Regions from separate parts of the Pseudomonas sp. COR18 genome, predicted to be linked through region 1. Evidence: predicted binding sites of a transcription regulator. Region 1 holds the regulator's gene; each other region holds the start of a gene.

The links. Region 1 encodes FliA, which starts transcription of late flagellar genes. Its sites were predicted from a motif close to CTAAAGTTTNNNNNNNNNNNGCCGNTAA; they were not measured.
Region 2: a site for FliA is predicted at 2,280-2,307, ahead of ACM62G_RS28925 (methyl-accepting chemotaxis protein). Genes of this name have one in related genera too.
Region 3: a site for FliA is predicted at 1,905-1,932, ahead of ACM62G_RS21415 (methyl-accepting chemotaxis protein). Genes of this name have one in related genera too.
Region 4: a site for FliA is predicted at 2,690-2,717, ahead of ACM62G_RS12815 (methyl-accepting chemotaxis protein). Genes of this name have one in related genera too.

The regions. Positions count from the first base shown of each region.
Region 1 is NZ_CP183808.1:721,927-727,405, forward strand. It holds gene ACM62G_RS03285 (chemotaxis protein CheA) at 1-1,851, opposite strand, end outside; gene ACM62G_RS03290 (protein phosphatase CheZ) at 1,866-2,654, opposite strand; gene ACM62G_RS03295 (chemotaxis response regulator CheY) at 2,677-3,048, opposite strand; gene fliA (RNA polymerase sigma factor FliA) at 3,240-3,980, opposite strand; gene fleN (flagellar synthesis regulator FleN) at 3,977-4,810, opposite strand; gene flhF (flagellar biosynthesis protein FlhF) at 4,932-5,479, opposite strand, start outside.
Region 2 is NZ_CP183808.1:6,430,492-6,435,970, reverse strand. It holds gene pnuC (nicotinamide riboside transporter PnuC) at 1-307, opposite strand, end outside; gene ACM62G_RS28925 (methyl-accepting chemotaxis protein) at 518-2,152, opposite strand; gene ACM62G_RS28920 (undecaprenyl-diphosphate phosphatase) at 2,445-3,272, shown strand; gene ACM62G_RS28915 (DUF1294 domain-containing protein) at 3,269-3,703, shown strand; gene ACM62G_RS28910 (MmcQ/YjbR family DNA-binding protein) at 3,711-4,055, opposite strand; gene ACM62G_RS28905 (LysR substrate-binding domain-containing protein) at 4,067-4,975, opposite strand; gene ACM62G_RS28900 (FMN-dependent NADH-azoreductase) at 5,107-5,479, shown strand, end outside.
Region 3 is NZ_CP183808.1:4,623,338-4,628,816, reverse strand. It holds gene acnA (aconitate hydratase AcnA) at 1-875, shown strand, start outside; gene ACM62G_RS21420 (CPBP family intramembrane glutamic endopeptidase) at 996-1,790, shown strand; gene ACM62G_RS21415 (methyl-accepting chemotaxis protein) at 1,962-3,527, shown strand; gene ACM62G_RS21410 (hypothetical protein) at 4,296-5,479, shown strand, end outside.
Region 4 is NZ_CP183808.1:2,792,758-2,798,236, reverse strand. It holds partial or broken gene ACM62G_RS12820 (ATP-binding protein) at 1-447, shown strand, start outside; gene ACM62G_RS12815 (methyl-accepting chemotaxis protein) at 605-2,581, opposite strand; gene ACM62G_RS12810 (LysR substrate-binding domain-containing protein) at 2,765-3,685, opposite strand; gene ACM62G_RS12805 (NorM family multidrug efflux MATE transporter) at 3,837-5,243, shown strand; gene ACM62G_RS12800 (putative bifunctional diguanylate cyclase/phosphodiesterase) at 5,358-5,479, opposite strand, start outside.

The sequences.
Region 1 (5,479 bases):
GGTCGAGTAGATATTGATGGTGCCGTTGAGCTGGGCGATCTTGGTCTTCACCACGTCCATGCCGACGCCGCGGCCGGACACGTCGGAGATCTCGGTCTTGGTCGAGAAACCCGGGGCGAAGATCAGGTTGAAGCAGTCGGTCTCGCTCAGGCGATCCGCCGCATCCTTGTCCATCAGGCCCTTCTTCACGGCGATGCTGCGCAGCACGTCGGCATCCATGCCCTTGCCGTCATCGGAGATCGACAGCAGGATGTGGTCGCCTTCCTGTTCGGCCGAAAGCACCACCCGGCCACTGCGCGGCTTGCCCATCGCTTCGCGGTCGGCCGGCTCTTCGATACCGTGGTCGACCGAGTTGCGCACCAGGTGGACCAGCGGGTCGGCCAGTGCCTCGACGAGGTTCTTGTCGAGGTCGGTTTCCTCACCCACCAGTTCCAGGTTGATCTCTTTCTTCAACTGCCGGGCCAGGTCACGGACCAGGCGCGGGAAGCGGCCGAAGACTTTCTTGATCGGCTGCATGCGGGTCTTCATCACTGCGGTCTGCAGGTCGGCGGTCACCACATCGAGGTTGGACACCGCCTTGGACATGGCCTCGTCGCCGCTGTTGAGCCCCAGGCGCACCAGGCGGTTACGCACCAGCACCAGCTCGCCGACCATGTTCATGATCTCGTCCAGGCGCGCGGTGTCGACCCGCACCGTGGTTTCCGCTTCACTGGCAGCCGGCTTGTCGCCTGCGCCCGCGGCGGCTGGTGCCGGGGCACGGGCCGGAGCCGGGGCCGCTGCGGCGGCAGCCGGGGCGGGTGCCGCTTTCGCCGCTGGCGCCGGTGAGGCCGCAGCCGCTGCCGCCGGAGCCTTGGCGGCCGGGGCGGAAGTGGCCGAGGCAGCGGCCGGTGCAGAGACGGCGGCCGGCTTGGCGACGGCCGGCGCGGCGGCACTGGCTGCCACATCGGTGAACTTGCCCTTGCCGTGCAGTTCGTCGAGCAGGGACTCGAACTCCTGATCGGTGATCAGGTCGCTGCCGGACGCACCGGTCACTTCCGCGGCCTGGGCCGCTGCCGCGGCGGTGTCGATCCCCTCGACCTTGAACGTGCCCTTGCCATGCAACTGATCGAGCAGGGCTTCGAATTCGTCGTCGGTAATGTCGCCGCTGTCAGGCTGCTCACCGGCCGCCTCGGCGGTCGGTGCCTGGGCCGAAGCCGCCACGGCGTCGGGCGCGAACTGGCCCTTGCCATGCAACTGATCGAGCAGGGACTCGAACTCGGCATCGGTGATTTCGTCGCTCTCGGCCTCGCCTTCGCTGGCGGCTTGTGGCGCATCGGCCTTGCCACCGTCGAGGGAGTCGAGCAACTGTTCGAATTCATTGTCGGTGATGTCGCCGGACGGGCTTTCGGCGACCGGTTCGGCCACCGGTTCCGGCTCGGCTGCCGCGACCTCGGCCACGGGCTCCGGCGCCGGTTCGGCACCGGCGGGTTCCGCCAGGCGCGACAGGGCCGCCAGCAGTTCCGGGGTCGCTGGAGTGATCGGGCTGCGCTCGCGCACCTGGCCGAACATGCCGTTGACCGCATCGAGCGCTTCCAGGACCACGTCCATCAGCTCGGCGTCGACGCGACGCTCACCCTTGCGCAGGATGTCGAACACGTTCTCGGCGATGTGACAGCACTCCACCAGCTCGTTGAGCTGGAGGAAGCCGGCGCCCCCTTTTACAGTGTGAAAACCGCGAAAGATGGCATTGAGCAGGTCCGCATCGTCCGGCCGGCTTTCCAGCTCGACCAGTTGTTCGGACAGTTGCTCAAGAATCTCGCCGGCCTCAACCAGGAAATCCTGAAGGATCTCTTCATCGGCGCCGAAGCTCATGTGTATGGGTGCTCCTAGAATCCAAGGCTGGAAAGCAAATCGTCGACATCGTCCTGGCCGGACACAACGTCTTCACGTTTATCGGCATGAATCTGCGGACCTTCACCCTTTGCCATTTGTTTTTGTGGATCTTTTTGCGCAAGGATCGCTTCACGGTCATGCTCGATGCCGGCAAAGCGATCCACATGGCTGGCCATCAGCACCAGCTTGAGCAGGTTGCTCTCGACCTCGGTGACCATCTGCGTGACACGCTTGATCACCTGGCCGGTCAGATCCTGATAATCCTGGGCCAGCAGGATGTCGTTGAGTTCGCTCGAAACCGCCTGGGTTTCCTGCTCGCTGCGCGTCAGAAAACTGTCGACCCGGCGGGCCAACGCACGGAATTCCTCGGCACCGACCTCGCGCCGCATGAACCGCCCCCAGTCGGCGCTCAGCGCCTTGGCCTCGTCATTCAGGCCATTGATCCGCGGGGTCGCGCTCTCCACCAGATCCATGGTGCGGTTGGCCGCAGCCTCGGTCAGCCTGACCACATAGGACAGGCGCTCGGTGGCATCGGTGATCTGCGAGACCTCCTCGGCTTGCGGCATGGTGGGATCGATCTGGAAATTGACGATCGCACTGTGCAGCTCGCGGGTCAGCTTGCCGACTTCCAGATACAAGCCGCGGTCACGGGCCTGGTTCAGCTCATGGATCATTTGCACGGCGTCGCCGAAGCGGCCTTTTTCAAGGCTGTCGACCAGCTCACGAGCATGTTTTTTCAGGGTCGATTCAAAATCGCCCAGAGAGGATTCGTAGTGCTCCATAGCGCCCCCGTGGCGGACTTCATCAACCGATGCGTTCGAAGATCTTCTCGATCTTCTCTTTCAACGCCTGGGCCGTGAACGGTTTGACCACATAGCCGTTCACACCGGCCTGTGCGGCCTCGATGATCTGCTCGCGCTTGGCCTCGGCCGTTACCATCAGGACCGGCAGGTGCTTGAGCTTCTCGTCGGCACGCACGTGGCGCAGCAGATCGATGCCGGTCATGCCGGGCATGTTCCAGTCGGTGACCAGAAAGTCGATGCTGCCACTGTTCAGCACCGGAATGGCGGTAGTACCGTCATCGGCCTCGACAGTGTTGGTGAACCCGAGATCACGCAACAGGTTCTTGATGATCCGCCGCATCGTTGAAAAGTCATCAACAATGAGGATTTTCATGTTCTTGTTCAATTCGACCTCCAAGCAGTCTTAAACGCGTTTCAGCACCTGGACGCGCTGTTAAATCAATTCGGCACAACACTCGACAAGGCTCTGTACCCTACTGCATGGAAACCACAACCGGCCGAGCCGCCGATACACCGTCACACGCTGCATCGGTCTCGTTCGCAGTGTCCCCACACACTGCCCCGTCAACGCGCTCGCCACTCTCCCAAACGCCCCCGCAAACGGGCTGCGCACTGGCTATGCAACTGGCTGACCCGTGATTCGCTGACCCCCAGGACCTCACCGATTTCCTTGAGGTTCAGCTCCTCGTCGTAGTACAGCGACAACACCAGCCGCTCACGCTCCGGCAAATTGGCGATCGCGTCCGCCAGTGCGGCCTGGAAGCGTTCATCCTCCAGATCGCGCGACGGTTCGAGATGAGCACTCGCGCCATCCTCATGCAACCCTTCATGTTCGCCGTCCTGCAACAGGTCGTCGAAACTGAACAGGCGGCTGCCCAAGGTATCATTCAAAATCCCGTAATAATCATCGAGACTCAACTGGAGTTCGGCTGCAACTTCATGATCTTTAGCGTCGCGACCGGTTTTCGCTTCAATTGCGCGGATTGCGTCACTGACCATGCGGGTGTTGCGGTGTACCGAACGGGGTGCCCAGTCGCCCTTGCGCACCTCGTCGAGCATCGCGCCACGAATGCGGATACCGGCATAGGTCTCGAAACTCGCGCCCTTGCCCGAGTCGTACTTGGTCGAAACCTCGAGCAGGCCGATCATCCCGGCCTGGATCAGGTCCTCGACCTGAACACTGGCCGGCAGCCGTGCCAGCAGGTGATAGGCGATGCGCTTGACCAGCGGCGCGTATCGCTCGATCAATTCATACTGGCTGTCACGCGAAGACTTGGAATACATGCGATAGCCACTTGCAGTCATAGCACCGGTCCCGCACTCGTTTGAAGTACCAGACGTTCGACGAAGAACTCCAGGTGCCCCCGCGGGTTGGCGGGCAACGGCCAGGTGTCGACCTTCTGCGCGATGGCCTTGAACGCCAGGGCACATTTCGAACGTGGGAAGGCTTCGTAGACCGCACGCTGCTTCTGCACGGCCTTGCGAACGCATTCGTCGTAGGGAACGGCGCCGACGTATTGTAGGGCCACGTCAAGGAAGCGGTCCGTGACCTTGGTCAACTTGGCGAACAGGTTGCGCCCTTCCTGCGGGCTCTGGGCCATGTTGGCCAGCACCCGGAAACGATTCATGCCGTAGTCGCGATTGAGCAGCTTGATCAGCGCATAGGCGTCGGTGATCGAGGTCGGCTCGTCGCAGACCACCAGCAGCACTTCCTGGGCCGCGCGGACAAAACTGACCACCGAGTCACCAATACCCGCAGCGGTGTCGATCACCAGCACGTCGAGATTGTCGCCGATATCGCTGAACGCCTGGATCAGGCCGGCATGCTGGGCCGGATTGAGATTGACCATGCTCTGGGTACCGGAGGCCGCCGGCACGATACGGATCCCGCCTGGCCCCTGCAGCAGCACATCGCGCAACTCGCAGCGGCCCTCGATCACATCGGCCAGGGTCCGTTTCGGGGTCAGCCCCAGCAGAACGTCGACATTCGCCAGGCCCAGGTCGGCATCCAGCAGCATGACACGCCGGCCAAGCTCAGCCAGCGCCAGGGACAAGTTCACTGACACGTTAGTCTTCCCGACGCCACCCTTGCCGCCGGTCACCGCAATCACCTGTACGGGATGCATGCTACCCATGTTCTCTTCTTACCTTGTCTTGCGTAGACGGAAGGCCACATAACTGGCTGCGCGCTCCCGAGGGAGACTAATGCCTGGCAGACCATCGATGTAGATGCGTTGCAACGTCTTCATGGTTACCTCACCCCACTCGTTTGGAGGGGCTGTGGTAGATGTCAGCGAACATATCGGCCATGGCCTCTTCGCTGGGTTCTTCCTGCATCTGCACACTCACCGCACGGCTCACCAGCTGGTGACGGCGTGGCAGATGCAGATCGTCCGGGATCCGCGGGCCATCGGTCAGATAGGCCACCGGCAGTTCATGGCTGATGGCCAGGCTCAGCACTTCGCCGAGGCTTGCCGTCTCGTCCAGTTTGGTCAGGATGCAACCGGCCAGGCCACAGCGCTTGTAGCTATGGTAGGCGGCGGTGAGCACCTGCTTCTGGCTGGTGGTGGCCAGGACCAGATAGTTCTTCGCCTTGATCCCGCGACCGGCCAGGCTTTCCAGCTGCATGCGCAAGGCCGGGTCGCTGGCCTGCAGGCCGGCGGTGTCGATCAGCACCACGCGCTTGCGCAGCAGCGGATCGAGGGCCTGGGCCAGGGACTGGCCGGGGTCGACATGGGTCACGGAGACATTGAGAATCCGCCCCAGCGTCTTGAGCTGCTCCTGGGCGCCAATGCGGAAGCTGT
Region 2 (5,479 bases), 1.2 Mb from region 1:
CGCCCAGCAGCAGGCTGCCCAAGGCACCGACGGCAAGGCCGCCCAGCAGGGCTTGCGGGCCAAGGCTGGACACCTCGCGGCCCTGGTGCACGATGCCGCCGCGGGTCCATTGCCACCAGCCATAGAGCTGCAGCACGGCGTAGACCACCTGCAGCAGCAGGTCCGAGTAGAGCTTCACATCGAAGAAGATCCAGCTGTAGAGCAGCACCATGACCAGGCCGATCGGCCAGCACCAGGGATTCTGTTTGACCGTCAGCCAGACGGCGATCACGCCGAGGGCGGCGGCGAACAGTTCAAGCCCGGACATGGGAGACCTCTGGATCGAAGGGAAAGGGGGGGCGGATTGTACCCAGAGTGGCAGGGAGAAGGGAGGGCCGCAGCGCGATTGCGCTTATCTCTCGCGACCTCTTCGCGGATAAGCCTGGACGCCGGCCCCACAAGGCATCGCGGTGAGCACTGGTCTTGTGTGCGCCGCAAAATTGTCGGGGCCGGACTGATCCGCGAACAGGCTCTCCGGTCAGATACGGAACTGGCGCAGCAACCCGTTGAGCTGTTCGCTCAGCACCTTGAGCCGGTCGCTGTCGGTGCTCGACTGTTCGGCCGCCAGGGCAGTGGTGTGGGACAGGCCCGCCGCCTCGGTGACGTTCTGATTGATCTCCTCGACCACATGGGCCTGTTGCAGGGTGGCGCTGGCAATCGAGGCATTGAGGCCATTGAGGTTGCGCAACGCCTGGCTGATGGCATTCAGGCTTTCGCCGGCCAGCCCGGCCAGTTCGATGGTCTGCTGCGAGACACGGCTGCTGTCGCCGATGACTTTCACCGCCGCTTCGGAGTGATTCTGCAGACGTTCGATCATCGCCTGGATCTCCGCCGTGGATTTCTGCGTACGCTGGGCCAGCAAGCGCACCTCGTCGGCCACCACGGCGAAGCCGCGGCCCTGTTCACCGGCCCTTGCGGCCTCGATGGCGGCGTTGAGGGCGAGCAGGTTGGTCTGCTCGGCGATGGCGCGGATCACTTCCAGGACACTGCCGATCTGCGTGCTTTCCGCCGCCAGGGTGCGGATCACCTCGACCGCCTGGGCGATGGTGGCGGACAACTGGTCGATCTGCTGCAGGCTGTTGTCGATGTTCAACTGGCCCTGGCGGGCCTGGCCTTCGGCATCGCGCACCTCGCTGGCGGCCTGTTCGGCGTTCTTGGCGACATCCTGCACGCCATAGGTCACCTCGTTGATCGCCGTGGCCACCATTTCCATCTGCTGCGATTGCTGCTGACTGCGGGTCTGGGATTCGATGGCGCTGTTACCCAGGTCGCTGGAGGATTGGCCGAGTTCACTGGCCGAAACCTGCAACTGGCTGACCACGCCACGCAGCTTGCTGGTGAAGGCGTTGAAGTGGCGGGCCAGTTCGGTCACTTCGTCCTGGCCGTGGGTATCGAGGGTGCGGGTCAGATCGCTTTCGCCGCTGGCGATGTTGGCCATGGCCTGGACCGTTTCCCGCAGCGGATGGACGATGCTGCGGCCGATCAGCAGGACCAGCACGCTCACCAGCACGGCAATCGCCAGGCCGACCAGCGAGGCATTGCGCACCTGCTCGTAGAACTCGGCCTGCACATCGTCGATGTACACGCCTGAGCCGATGATCCAGCTCCAGGGCTCGAACAACTGCACATAGGAGGTTTTCTGCACCGGAGCGCTGGCGCCCGGCTTCGGCCAGCGGTAATCGATCATGCCGCGGCCCTTGGCCTTGGCCAGAATCACCATCTCGTTGAACAGCGCATAGCCATCGGGGTCCTTGATGCCGGACAGGTCCTGGCCCTCGAGCTTGGGGTTGGCCGGGTGCATGACCATGACCGGGCGCAGGTCGTTGATCCAGAAATAGTCGTTCTGGTCGTAACGCAGCCCGCGTATGACGCTCAGCGCCTGTTTCTGCGCGGCATCGCGGCTGAGGGTGCCGGCGGTTTCCAGCCCCTGGTAGTAGGCGAGGATGCCGCTGGCGGTCTGGACCACGTGCTGGGTTTTCAGGGCCTTGGCCTGGTAAAGGTTGTCATGGGTCTGCTTGAGCATCAGCAGGCCCTGGGTCAGCAGCATGGCTACCGCCAGGACCAGGATGAGCCACAAGCGTCGGCTGATCGACACACTGCGCAAGCTATTCATAAGACCACCGTTCCTTTTTTTCTTGTTGTCCTGCTGTCATGCAGCTTATACCAGCAGGTTTAGCCCAGAGTGCCCACTATGCTTATGGCTACTATCGAGGCAGCGATAAACAGGCATGTCTGATAGGATTTCGGCCCAATCTCGACAAACCTGAGTTGCTGTTTGATTTTTCAGGCATTTTTCACGGTTTGCCGACGAACTGCGCAGCAGGCTTGCCAGTGGATCGCCGAGATGGCGAATCACGCTTTTCGATTTTTGTAGGGCCTGCGGGAGCGGGCCTTGAGGGGGAATGATGGATTTTTGGACCGCCGCACAGGCGTTGATATTGGGGATTGTCGAGGGCCTGACGGAATTCCTGCCGATTTCCAGCACCGGCCACCAGATCATCGTGGCCGATCTGCTGGGTTTTGGCGGTGAACGGGCAATCGCCTTCAACATCATCATTCAGTTGGCCGCGATCCTTGCGGTGGTCTGGGAGTTTCGCCAGAAGGTCTTCACCGTGGTCCGGGACCTGCCCAGGGAGCGCAGTGCCCAGCGTTTCACCCTCAACCTGCTGGTGGCGTTCATGCCGGCGGTGATTCTCGGGGTGTTGTTCAAGGAAGTGATCGCCACTTACCTGTTCAACCCGATCACCGTGGCCTCGGCGCTGGTGGTGGGTGGTGTGGTCATCCTCTGGGCCGAGCGGCGCGAGCACACGGTGCATGCCGAAACGGTGGATGAGATCCGCTGGCAGGACGCCCTGAAAGTCGGCTTCGCCCAGTGCCTGGCGATGATTCCGGGAACCTCCCGCTCCGGTGCGACCATCATCGGCGGCCTGCTGTTCGGCCTGTCGCGCAAGACCGCCACCGAGTTCTCGTTCTTCCTGGCCATGCCGACCATGGTCGCCGCCGCGGTGTACTCCGGTTATGGTTTCCGCCATCAGTTCCAGATGGCCGACCTGCCGGTGTTCGCGGTGGGCTTCGTCACTTCCTTCGTGTTCGCCATGATCGCCGTGCGCGGCCTGCTGAAGTTCATCGCCAGCCACAGCTACGCGGCGTTTGCCTGGTATCGGATCGTCTTCGGCCTGGTGATCCTGGCCACCTGGCAGTTCGGTTGGGTCGACTGGTCGACCAAGGGATGAGAAAGCCGAACACTCCCGGCAATGGCCGGCCAGCGCCCACGGGCCGGGTCCGCCAGCTCAAGCTCAAGGTGCTGCTGGGGCTGCTGCTCTGCGTCTTGCCCGGTTTCGGCGCGCTGCGCCTGTGGCTGGGCAGCGGGACGAGTTGGCCGCTGTGGCTCTACGGCGGCGCCAGCCTGTTGGCGTTCGTTCTGTACTGGAACGACAAGCGCAAGGCGCGCAATGACGCCTGGCGCATACCGGAGAAGGTTCTGCATGGCGTCGAGCTGCTGGGCGGCTGGCCGGGGGCACTGATCGCCCAGCAGGTGTTCCGGCACAAAACCCGCAAGCTGTCGTTCCAGGTGGTGTTCTGGCTGATCGTGTTGCTGCACCAGGTTTTCTGGATCGATCGGCTGTTTCTCGATGCCACCCTGGCGCAGCTGTCCTTTCTGTAGGGTAGCGCTACAGCAGCAGGCCGACCTGACTGCGCTTGGGCAGCTTGGCGACCACCAGTTGGTGGGAGCGGCGCAGCAGCTCCTGCAGTTCCTCGGCGCCCAGCGGGTAGGGCGCGTTCATGCTGATCCAGAACGCTCGCGCCAGATAAGGCGCGGGACGGATTCCGGGGCGGTCGACATAGCCGAGGAACAGTTCCTTGCCGACCTTGAGCGACAGTGTGTCGCCACTCAGGTTGAGCAGCGCGAACATCTTGGTCTCGGCGATCGAGAACACCCTGACGCCGCCCCATTTGTAGTCTTCCCGTGCGCCGGGCAGGTCGAGGCAGAAGCGCGCGACGGCCTCCTTGTTCATGCTGGCTCCTTTCATAGTGCTCTGTCTCCACATTCCCTGAAGGCTTCGGCCAGGTGGTCGATCCACGCCCGTACGGCCGGCAGCAGCCCGCGACGGTGCGGGTAGACCGCCTGCAGCCAGCCGCCCGGCAGTGACCATTCGGGCAGGATTCGCACGAAGGTACCATTGGCCAGTTCTTCCTCGCAGTAGAGCATGGGCAGCACGGTGAAGCCCAGGCCGGCGAGGGCACAGGCCTTGCGGACGATGAAGTCGTCCACGCCCAGCCGGGCTTCGAGCGCCAGCTCGCGCTTCTGCCCGCGTTCGTCCAGCAGGCTGAGATGGACCTGGCGGTCGGCCTCCAGGGCGCCGAGGGCGGGGGCGTTCAGCAGGTCGTCGACGCTGTCGATCGGGTGCTGCTGCAGAAAGGCCGGGGTGGCGAGCATGAAGGTCTGGGCCTGGCGCAGTCGCCGCGTCACCAGCGACGGGTCCTCGTCGCCATGTTCACGAACCCGCAGAGCGACGTCGATGCCTTCGGTGACCAGGTCGACCCGACGGTTGACCATCACCACCTCCAGTTGCACCAGCGGGTGCGCCGCCAGGAAGCTGGCAATCACCCGGGGCATGAACACCTGGGCCAGGCCGATCGGGCACGACACCCGCAGCCGTCCACGAGGTTCGCTGGACATGCTGGCCACGGCCTCGTCGGCCATCTCCGCCTCCAGCAGCATGGCCTGACAATGGCGCAGGTAACGTTCGCCCACCGCAGTCAGCTTCAACTGTCGGGTGGTGCGCTGCAGTAGGCGGGCGCCCAGGCGCTCTTCCAGTTCGGCGATCCGCCGTGACAGCCGGGACTTGGGAATCCCCAGCAGGCGCCCGGCGGCGGCGAAACCACCGGCTTCCACGACCTTGGCGAAGTAGTAGAGATCGTTGAGGTCTTGCATGGTGTGAAGTTCCGGTCGTTCTATGGGTAGGACAATCTATCGCATTTTGAGCGGCTAATCATTTATTGGCTTCGCAAGTAGGATTATCCCAACTCGATCGCCAAGTGGCGATCCTCACTTGGAGATCCCGCATGAAACTCTTGCACATCGATTCCAGCATCCTGGGTGACAACTCGGCTTCGCGTCAGTTGAGCCAAAGCGTGGTCAAGGCCTGGCAGGCCGCCGAGCCTTCGAGCGTGGTGACCTACCGTGACCTGGCCGCCGATGCCATCAGCCACTTCTCCAGCCTGACCCTGGCTGCCGGCGGCACTGCTGCCGAACTGCGCGATGCGGCCCAGCGCCACGAAGCCGAACTGAGCGCTTCGACCCTGGAAGAGTTCCTGGCCGCGGACGCCATCGTCATTGCCGCGCCGATGTACAACTTCAGCGTGCCGACCCAGCTCAAGGCCTGGATCGACCGTATCGCCGTGGCCGGCAAGACCTTCCGCTACACCGAAAACGGCC
Region 3 (5,479 bases), 3.0 Mb from region 1:
ACATGTTTCACAAGGAATACGCCGAAGTGTTCGCCGGTGACGCCCAGTGGCAGGCCATCGAGGTGCCGCAGGCCGCCACCTATGCCTGGCAGGCCGATTCGACCTATATCCAGCACCCGCCGTTCTTCGACAGCATCGACGGCCCGCTGCCGCTGATCGAGGACATCCGGGGCGCCCGGGTGCTGGCATTGCTGGGGGATTCGGTGACCACCGACCACATCTCCCCCGCCGGCAACATCAAGGTCGACAGCCCGGCCGGACGCTACCTGCGCGATCAGGGCGTGGAGCCACGGGACTTCAACTCCTACGGCTCACGGCGCGGCAACCATGAGGTGATGATGCGTGGCACCTTCGCCAACATCCGTATTCGCAACGAGATGCTGGGCGGCGAGGAAGGCGGCAATACCTTGCATATCCCTTCGGGGGAAAGGCTGGCGATCTACGATGCCGCCATGCGCTACCAGGCCGAGGGTACGCCGCTGGTGGTGATCGCCGGCCAGGAATACGGCACCGGCTCCAGCCGCGACTGGGCGGCCAAGGGTACCAACCTGCTGGGGGTCAAGGCAGTGATCGCCGAGAGCTTCGAACGCATCCACCGTTCCAACCTGGTGGGCATGGGTGTGCTGCCGCTGCAGTTTCCGGCCGGGCAAAACCGCAAGACCTTGCAACTGACCGGCAAGGAAACCCTGAGTATCGAAGGCCTGGGCGGCGCCCCGTTGCAACCGCGCATGAACCTCAGGCTGGTCATCAAGGGTGAAGATGGCCGGTCGCGCGAGATCGAAGTGCTGTGCCGCATCGACACGCTCAATGAGGTCGAATACTTCAAGTCGGGAGGCATCCTGCATTACGTTCTGCGGCAGTTGATCGCCGCCTGAGGACTGCGAAGGCAACACGTGGAAAAACACTGGCCTGGCCAGTGTTTTTTCATTGGTCAGGGGGACTGGAGGGCGGGTTATCATGCTCCGCCTTGTCCGCCTGATTCTCCAAGGAGCCGCATGTCCGTCCTACCCTGGCCTTATCTGGCCCTGCTTTCCCTGGGTTATGCGCTGGCGCTGAGCGTTGGCCAATTGGGCCTGCCCAGCCTCCTCGCTTTCGCCCTGCTGCTGATCAGTGCCGCAGCCGTCCTGCAACCTCGCAGCCGCGTGGGTCGCTATCTGGGCCATGGTCTGTTCGTACTGCTGGCTGTCGCCCTGGCCCTGCACTGGCTGCCGGGCTTCCAGAACGGCCGGGTGATCAGCGCCCTGCGCCTGACCCCGGACGCCGTGCCGTTCACCCTGTACCTCAATCTGGATAAACCGCTGATCGGCTTCTGGCTGCTGCTGGTCTGTCCCTGGCTGGTCAATCGCCGTACGCCGGGACGCGTGCTGCTCAGTGCGACCAGCGCCTGGGCCATGAACTCGCTGCTCGCCCTGGGGTGCGCCTGCCTGTTGGGCATCGTCAACTGGGCGCCGAAATGGCCCGAGCAAGGTGGCTGGTGGCTGCTGAACAACCTGCTGCTGGTGAGCCTGGTCGAGGAAATCCTGTTTCGTGGCTATATTCAGGGCGGGCTGAGCCGCTGTTTCAAATCCTTTCCACGGGGCGAAACCCTGGCCTTACCGGGGGCTGCGCTGATTTTCGGGCTGGCGCACGCCGGTGCGGGCTGGCAATGGGTGCTGCTGGCGACACTGGCTGGCATCGGCTATGGTCTGGCCTATCGCTATGGGGGCCTGGCCGCAGCCGTCCTGGCCCATGTCGCGCTTAATACCGTGCACTTCGTATTCTTTACTTATCCGATGTTGCAACCGTTCTAAAGCCGGATGAACGGCTGAACTCGTTAATCTCCAGCGTGTTCGACTCGTATTCAAGGACGAGTGCGAGTACGCAAGAGCCAAATTGTGAAACGGTCATGAAAGTTGAAAAATATATTTAATATTTCCCCTGTCATGCCGACAACCTGTCAAAGCCTTGCGGATTGAAAAACCATGCGGAATAACCAACCCATTACCCAACGTGAACGCACCTTTCCCGCTCAGCAACGGTTGATTTCCACTACCAATGCCAAAGGCGTGATCACCTACTGCAACGACGCGTTCGTCGAAATCAGTGGGTTCTCCCGTGACGAACTGATCGGCGCCCCGCACAACCTGGTGCGGCACCCGGATGTTCCGACGGCGGTGTTCGAGCACATGTGGAACACTCTGAAACAAGGCCTGCCATGGATGGGCATTGTCAAGAATCGCTGCAAGAGCGGTGACCATTACTGGGTCAACGCCTATGTGACACCCGTCTTCGAAGGCAACCAGGTGGTTGGCTACGAATCGGTGCGGGTCAAGCCCACCGCCGAACAGGTCCGCCGGGCCGAAGCGCTGTACCTGCGCATCAACCAGGGCAAGTCGGCGATTCCACGCCGGGACAAGTGGCTGCCGATCGTCCAGGACTGGCTGCCCTTCATCCTGGTCAGCCAGGTCAGCTTCCTGATCGGCGTGTGGCTCAACTCCCACTGGGGCTTCGCTCTTGCCGCCGCGCTCTCGGTACCGCTCGGCCTGCTGGGCCTGAGCTGGCAGCAACGCGGCCTCAAGCGCCTGCTGCGCCTGGCCGAGCAGACCACCTCGGACCCGCTGATCGCCCAGATGTACACCGACAGCCGCGGCGCCCAGGCTCGCCTGGAAATGTCGATCCTCAGCCAGGAAGCGCGTCTGAAAACCTGCCTGACCCGCCTGCAGGACACCGCCGAGCACCTCAACGCCCAGGCCAGGCAGTCCGACGACCTGGCCCAGAAGAGCTCCAGCGGCCTCGATCGCCAGCGCCAGGAAACCGAGCAGGTGGCGACCGCCGTCAACCAGATGGCGGCCACCACCCAGGAAGTCGCCAGCCACGTCCAGCGCACGGCCGACGCCACCCAGGAAGCCAACCGCCTGACCAGTCGCGGCCGCGATATCGCCGGGGAAACCCGCGAAGCCATCGAGCGGTTGTCGGTGGTGGTCGGTGAAACCGGCGGCACCGTGACCCAACTGGCCAAGGACAGCGATGAAATCGGTGGCGTGGTCGACGTGATCAAGGGCATAGCCGACCAGACCAACCTGCTGGCACTGAACGCTGCCATCGAAGCGGCCCGTGCCGGCGAGATGGGCCGCGGTTTCGCGGTGGTGGCCGACGAGGTACGCCAACTGGCGCAACGCACCAGCGAATCCACCGGGCAGATCCACGCCCTGATCGCCAAGCTGCAACAGACCGCCAACACCGCCGTGCAGACCATGGACGCCGGCCATCGCCAGGCCCAGGAAGGCGTGGCACGGGTACTGGAAGCTGACGAGGCACTGGTGGGGATCAGCGAAGCGGTGGCCAATATCACCGACATGACCACCCAGATCGCCGCCGCGACCGAGGAGCAGAGCTCGGTGGCCGAGGAGATCAGCCGCAACATCAGCACCATCGCGCAACTGGCGGACCAGACTTCGGAGCAGGCGCACAACTCGGCGCAACTGAGCGAGGAACTGACCCACACGGCCCATACGCAATATTCGCTGGTAGAGCGTTTCAACCGATAGTTTCAAGTAAAACAGAGAAAACCCGATGACCGAAAGGCATCGGGTTTTTTATTGCCCGCAATAACATTAAATAGTTCTCTTTTATAAGTAAGAAATTTCCTCAAAGAAACAAACTTGGCACTTACAGAAAAACTACATATCAAACAAAAAATTCAAAACTCTTGACAACACCCAAGACTTAATATTCGTTGAGTACCTGGCACTATATCGCATAACCAACTGATAGCGTTTCAGACCTGAATGCATTATTTGCCAAAAGCACACGTATCGGCGCAGAACTCTCAAAACAATCTGTAACGCGTCTGATCGTGGGAAATGCCTGACAACACTCAATCAGATAAAAGGACTATCCTAATGAAGGACTTGGAGATTCAAAGCTCACCCATTTTTCTGCAAGCTCCATATGTGGAAGCTGCGGCCCCCGAAGACGGACTCTTGCAGGCAACGGACCTGGACAAACCGCTGGCGGTCACGGTGACTCTCTGGAACGATGTCAGTGCCGACGAAACCTGCCAATTGATCTGGAACGGGGTGCTGGTTGGAACCCCTACCCCTCTGCCCGGTTACCAGACAGGCGACAAACTCACCTTGGCATTACCAAGTGAATACCTGTCCGAAGAGGGTAGAAACGAGCTTCAGTATAGGGCGTATGATATTTATAGCGAGCTATCAAGTGACTCTCATATCACTCCGATCCTTATAGACCGCACACCGCCCGGAGGTGAACTTCTTGCATCAGTCATCCTACCCAGTATCGCTCTCGATGGCTTGACCAACAGCGAACTGATCGAACTTGGCGACCAACTCACCGCCACTGTCCCGGGCTACTTCGATATGAAGTGGGGAGATGTCATACACAGCTATTGGGGCGAACATGCCGGTCCCAGCCACACGGTCCAGCCCGAGGAACTCGGTAGCGGAAAAGTTCAACTCACCGTCGAGCGAAACTTCCTCGAGCAACTGGGCAACGGCGAGTTCGCCATCAGCTACAGCGTTCGCGACCGGGCCGGGAACGTTTCGGTACGTTCGCAATCGGTGCTGCTCAAGCTGCAACTGCAAGAGTTGCCGGCCAACCTGGCGGCCCCCGTACCGCTGAAGATCGAGGACGGCCAGGTTCACGACCTGCATGCGCGCCTGGGGGTGAAGATCGGCGTGCCGACCTATGACCATGTCGCCATCGGCGACGAAATCCGCGTGCTGTGGAATGGCGAACCGGTCGGCGGCAAGCGGATAATCAGCGTCCATGAGCTGGGCAAGCCGTTGCTGCTCAACGTCATGGTCACCTACCTGTCCATTTCCCGCCACGGCGATGGTCCGGCCAGGGTGACCTACCAAGTCTGCCGCAATGGCGAGACCTTCGTCTCCCCGGACCTGGAGCTCGAGGTTTTTTTGCAACTGCCCGGCCCCCAGGACCCGACGCCCAAGACCCTGGTCAACGAGGCCCTGGCCGCACCGGTGGTCAAGAGCAAGAATCCGGACGTCCAGACCCTGGACAACTACCTGGACGAAGACAGTGCACACTTGGCCGCCGACGTCGTCATCGCCTGGCGCGACGCCTTCCGGGCCGGTGACCGGATCAACCTGTTCTGGGGCAAGGCGGAACATCCGCTGGTTCGCCCCATCACCCAGCAGGACGTCAACAGCGGCTGCTACCTGGTGATCAACGTGCCGAACAGCCTGATCGTCGAGCAGGGCTGCGGGGTGGATATCCGTGTGCAATACACTGTGACCCGCGAGGGCAACCCGAATACCTCCTATTCCCCCAAGCAGTTGGTGGCGGTGATCTTCCAGATCCAGTTGCCGGGCGGTGAGGAGGGGCTGATGGAACCGGTGTTCAGCGGTGCCAGCGTGTTGAATGTGGTCGACCCGCGCAAGGATCCGGAAGGCACCGTGGTACACGTCGCACCCTACCGCAACATGAAGGAAGGTGACCGTATCCTCCTGCGTTTCTG
Region 4 (5,479 bases), 2.1 Mb from region 1:
GGATATCTTGGCGACCCGACCAACCGCTGCCGCTGTACCCCGGAGCAGATCCAGCGTTATCGCAACAAGCTGTCCGGCCCGTTGCTGGACCGTATCGACCTGCACTTGACCGTGGCCCGTGAGGCCACGGCACTGAGCCCGGTCAAGGAGCCGGGAAACACCACGGCCAAGGCGGCCGAGCGGGTGGCGCAAGCTCGCCGGCGCCAGCAGCAACGCCAAGGGTGCGCCAACGCCTTTCTCGATCTGCAGGGATTGCGCCGGCACTGCAAGTTATCCACAGCCGATGAAACGTGGCTGGAGACAGCCTGCGAACGCCTGACCCTGTCGCTGCGGGCAGCGCATCGGTTGCTGAAGGTGGCAAGGACGTTGGCGGATCTGGAGCAGGTAGAGGGAATCAGCCGTGAGCATCTGGCCGAGGCGTTGCAGTACCGGCCCAGTAGTGCCTGATATGGCCGGGATAGTGGCTGGTACTGCGGTGAGGTTGAGGGCCTATTCGCGGGCAAGCCACGCTCCTACAGTGCCGAGTCGTATACAGGGTCCATGTACGACTCGGCACTGTAGGAGCGTGGCTTGCCCGCGAATGGATCTAAAGACCGGCGCCACCTCACCGGAACCGATCAACCTCCTGCCGCAGTTCGGCCGCCAGCATCTCCAGTTCACGCGCGGTCTGCGCCAGGTTGGAGACCACTTCGCGCTGTTCGCTGTTGGCCAGGGCGATGCTCTGCAGGTTGCTGCTGAGCAGGGTCGCGGTGCTGCTCTGCTCCTGGGTGGCGGTGGTGATGGCAGCGAATTGCTGGCCGGCCGAGCGGCTCTGTTCGTCGATACGCGCCAGCGCCGAGGCGACGTTGGCGTTGCGCGACAGGCCTTCCTGCATCAGCGAGTTGCCCTGCTCCATGGTCTGGATGGCATGACCGGTTTCCTGCTGGATGCTGTGGATCATGCTGGAGATCTCGTCCGTCGCCTCGCGGGTACGCCCCGCCAGGCTGCGTACCTCATCGGCGACCACGGCAAAACCGCGGCCCTGTTCACCGGCCCGGGCGGCTTCGATGGCGGCATTGAGCGCCAGCAGGTTGGTCTGCTCGGCGATCGAGGTGATCACGCCGACGATGCCGCCGATTTCCTGGGAACGCTGGCCCAGGGTGTTGATCACCGTCGCCGTGCTGTTCAGCGCCGCGGCGATCTGTTCCAGGGACGACGAAGCCTCTTCCATGGAACTGCGGCCGATACGGGTCTGCTGGGCATTTTCCTGGGCCAGGCGCTCGGTATTGCTCATGTTGTCGGCGATGTTCAGCGAGGTGGCGCTGAACTCTTCGACCGCGCCGGCCATGCTGGTGATTTCGCCGGACTGCTGTTCCATGCCTTCGTAGGCACCGCTCGACAGGCCGGACAGGGCCTGGGCACGGCCGTTGACCTCCTGGGCCGCCTTGCGGATGTGCTCGACCATGGTCGACAGCGCCTGGCCCATCTGGTTGAAACTGCCGGCCAGCTGGCCGATCTCGTCCTGGCTCGACACATTGAGCCGTACGCTCAGGTCGCCAGCGCCCAGGGCCTGGGCCTGGCGCACCAGGTCACCCAACGGACGCAACTTGCTGCGCAGCAGCCAGACCGCCGCCCCCACCGCCAGCAGCATCGCCAGCAGGCTGCCAAGCACCAGGCGAATACCGACACTCCAGGTCACTGCGCTGATTTCAGCCTTGGGCATGCTCGCCACCACTGACCACGGGCCATCCGCGAAAGGCACCGCGACGCTGTAGATGTCGTCGTTCCTGTCGCTCCAGAAGCGCCCCTGGCCGGGCTGTTTCGCCAGGTCGGCGATCACCTTGGCCGCCTGCTCGGGGTCGTTCACCTCGGCTGGCGGTACCAGCCAGCGTTTCTGTTCGTCGAGCAACGCCAGGGAACCGGTGGTGCCGATGCGGAACCGCTTGAGGTTATCGAACTGCGCCTTCTGCGCATCGGTGTAGTCGAAACCGACGAACAGCACCGCGAACACCTTGCCGCTGCTGTCGCGCACCGGGGTGTACTGGGTCATGTAGTAGCGGTCGAACAGCAGGGCCCGGCCGACATAGCCCTGCCCCGCCATCAGCTTGGCGTAGGCCGGGTGCTGGTGGTCGAGCAGGGTGCCGATGGCACGGCTGCCGTCCTGCTTGGTCAGGGAGGTGCTGACGCGGATGAAGTCGTCGCCACTGCGCACGAACAGGGTCGCAACCCCGGCGGTCATCTGCTTGAAATCGTCGACTTCGGTGAAATCGTTGTTGAGCAGCTTGTCGCGCAGGTACAGGCCCGGAGCCTGGGTGCCGGCCACGCTGACCGGCTCATCGGTGCGCGCACTCAGGCCGTTGCTGAAGCGCTTCTCGAACAGCCCGCTGAGGCGCTGGGTGTTTTCGCGCAGGGTCCCGTGGAAGGTGTTCAACTGGTCGGCGAGCAGACGTGCTTCGCTGGCCAGGTGCTCTTCGCGGGTGTCGAGGTTGGCCGAATCCAGCGAACGCAGGGCGAATACGGTGCTGCCGCTGATCACCACTGCCAGGATGACGGAGAGCGCAAGGCCGAGTTGCGTGGCGATTCGGGCACGGGGTTGAGGCATGAACAGCTCCTGACCGAGTGGCCGGGTCATCCCTGTCCCTGGCGCTACCCGGCTTTTCTGTATGTTGAGTCGTGAGGGGCCTTTCTGAACGAAGGTTCCATGTCGCTACAGTCGGCTGCTCAAGGAAATACTTGAGCAATTTGCAGGGGTATCTGCCAGAAATCTGATTGATGGGCCGTGTGCTCAGCCCAGGCGCTCGACCTGGGGCAGTTCCATGGCGGCGACTTCGCCTTGCAGGAAGTCGCTCAGGCGGCGCAGACGCTCGCCGCCGGGGCGGGTCTTGGGCCATACCAGGTAATAGTTTTCGCCACTGGCCACTGCCGTCGGCCAGGGCAGGCTCAGGCGTCCCTGGGCCACGTCCTCGGCCACCATCAGCAGGTCGCCCATGGACACGCCGTAACCACGGGCTGCGGCAATCATCCCCAGTTCCAGGGTGTCGAACACCTGGCCGCCCTTGAGGGAAATACGCTCGGAAAGCCCCATGCGCTCCAGCCAGTTGCGCCAGTCACGACGGTCCGGCGTCGGGTGCAGCAGCTCGGTGGCGGCCAGGCGCTCGACGTCCCAGGGCTGGTCGTTGAGCAGGGTCGGTGCGCCCACCGGGATCAGCCATTCGGAGAACAGGTAGCTGGACTCCCAGTCCGGCGGGAAATGCCCGGCGCCGAGCAATACCGCGCAATCGAACGGTTCCTGGTTGAAATCGACGTTGTCGACGTCCATCCAGGCGCTGGTCAATTGCACCTCGTTGCCTTTCTGCAGATGCCGGAAGCGGCTGATACGGGCCAGCAGCCAGCGCATGGTCAGGGTCGACGGCGCCTTCATGCGCAGGATGTCATCTTCGGCGCGCAGGGTGTCGCAGGCCCGCTCCAGCGCACCGAAACCCTCGCGAATGCCCGGCAGCAGCAACCGCGCGGCCTCCGTCAGTTGCAGGTTGCGACCGTTACGCTGGAACAGCCGGCAGGCGAAGTGTTCCTCCAGGGTGCGGATATGCCGGCTGACCGCGCTCTGGGTGATCGACAGTTCTTCGGCCGCCCGGGTGAACGAGCTGTAGCGCGCCGCCGCCTCGAAGGCGCGCAGGGCATAGAGCGGGGGCAGGCGACGGGACATGAGTGACTTTCCGGGAACGGGATGGAACAGCACCTGGCAGAAATGGCTGCATGAGTTTTTATCATGCGAGCAATCGTTTTTATCCCTTTGTGCAAAGCCGTGCAAGCGCCGAGAATCAATCCTTTAACCCTTCTGTCACTCTGCGAGTCCGATGATCATGCAGCATCCAGCACGTACCGAGCTCCTGGCCATCCTGCGGCTGTCCGGGCCGTTGATCGCCTCGCAGTTGGCGCACATGCTGATGGTGCTGACCGACACCCTGATGATGGCCCGGCTCAGTCCCGAGGCCCTGGCCGGTGGCGGCCTGGGCGCGGCGAGCTATTCGTTCGTGTCGATCTTCTGCCTCGGGGTGATTGCCGCGGTCGGCACCCTGGTGGCCATCCGGCACGGCGCCGGCGACACGCAAGGCGTCACCCGCCTGGCCCAGGCCGGGCTCTGGCTGGCCTGGGCCATGGCGCTGGTCGCCGGCCTGCTGCTGTGGAACCTCAAGCCGCTTCTGCTGCTGTTCGGCCAGACGCCGAGCAACGTGCAGGCCGCCGGCCAGTTCCTGCTGGTACTGCCGTTCGCCCTGCCCGGCTACCTGAGTTTCATGGCCCTGCGCGGCTTCACCAGTGCGCTGGGGCGGGCCACGCCGGTGATGGTGATCAGCCTGGGCGGGACCGTGGCCAACTTTTTGCTCAACTACGCGCTGATCACCGGCATGTTCGGCCTGCCGCACCTGGGCCTGACCGGGATCGGCCTGGTCACGGCCATCGTCGCCAACTGTATGGCGCTGGCCCTGGCCTGGCATATCCGCCGGCATGCGGCGTATCGCGACTACCCGCTGCGGCGGGGCCTGTCGCGGCCGAACGGACAGTACCTGCGCGAGCTGTGGCGGCTGGGCCTGCCCATCGGTGGCACCTATGCGGTGGAAGTCGGGCTGTTCGCCTTCGCCGCCCTGTGCATGGGCACCATGGGCAGCACGCAGTTGGCGGCGCACCAGATCGCCCTGCAGATCGTCTCGGTAGCGTTCATGATTCCCGCGGGGATTTCCTACGCCATCACCCTGCGTATCGGCCAGCACTACGGGGCCGGGCAACTGCTGGACGCACGGCGGGCGGGGCGGGTCGGGATCGCCTTTGGCGCGGCGACCATGCTGGCCTTCGCCATGCTGTTCTGGCTGGCACCGAATCAGTTGATCGGGCTGTTCCTGGACCATAATGACCCGGCGTTCCGCCCGGTGATCGAACTGGCGGTCAGCCTGCTGGCGGTGGCCGCGTGGTTCGAGCTGTTCGATGGCACCCAGACCATCGCCATGGGCGCGATCCGCGGGCTCAAGGACGCCAAGACCACCTTCCTGGTCGGGCTTGGTTGCTACTGGCTGATTGGCGCGCCGTCGGCCTGGCTGCTGGCGTTCAACCTCGGCTGGGGACCGACCGGGGTCTGGTGGGGGCTGGCGTTGGGGCTGGCGTGCGCGGCGACCGGGCTGACCCTGGCGTTCGAATGGCGGATGAAGCGGATGCTGGGCAAAAGCGAACAGAAGGCATCGGCTCGAGCGGCCATGAACTGCGCCCCGTAAGGGGAAGACTTTAACCGCCTGTGGGCGCCGGATTGATCCGCGAACAGGCCCTCGAGACCGTCAAACGCTTCGCGAATCAATCCGACGCCTACAGCGATCGTGGTGAACGCCGGATCAGCAGACAGCCTCGATCGCCGGCCGATTGGCACAGGACGTCAGGTACTGCGCCAGTTCCTCCAGCGGCAACGGCTTGCTGATCAGGTAGCCCTGCACCTGATCGCAGCCGAAACCGTGCA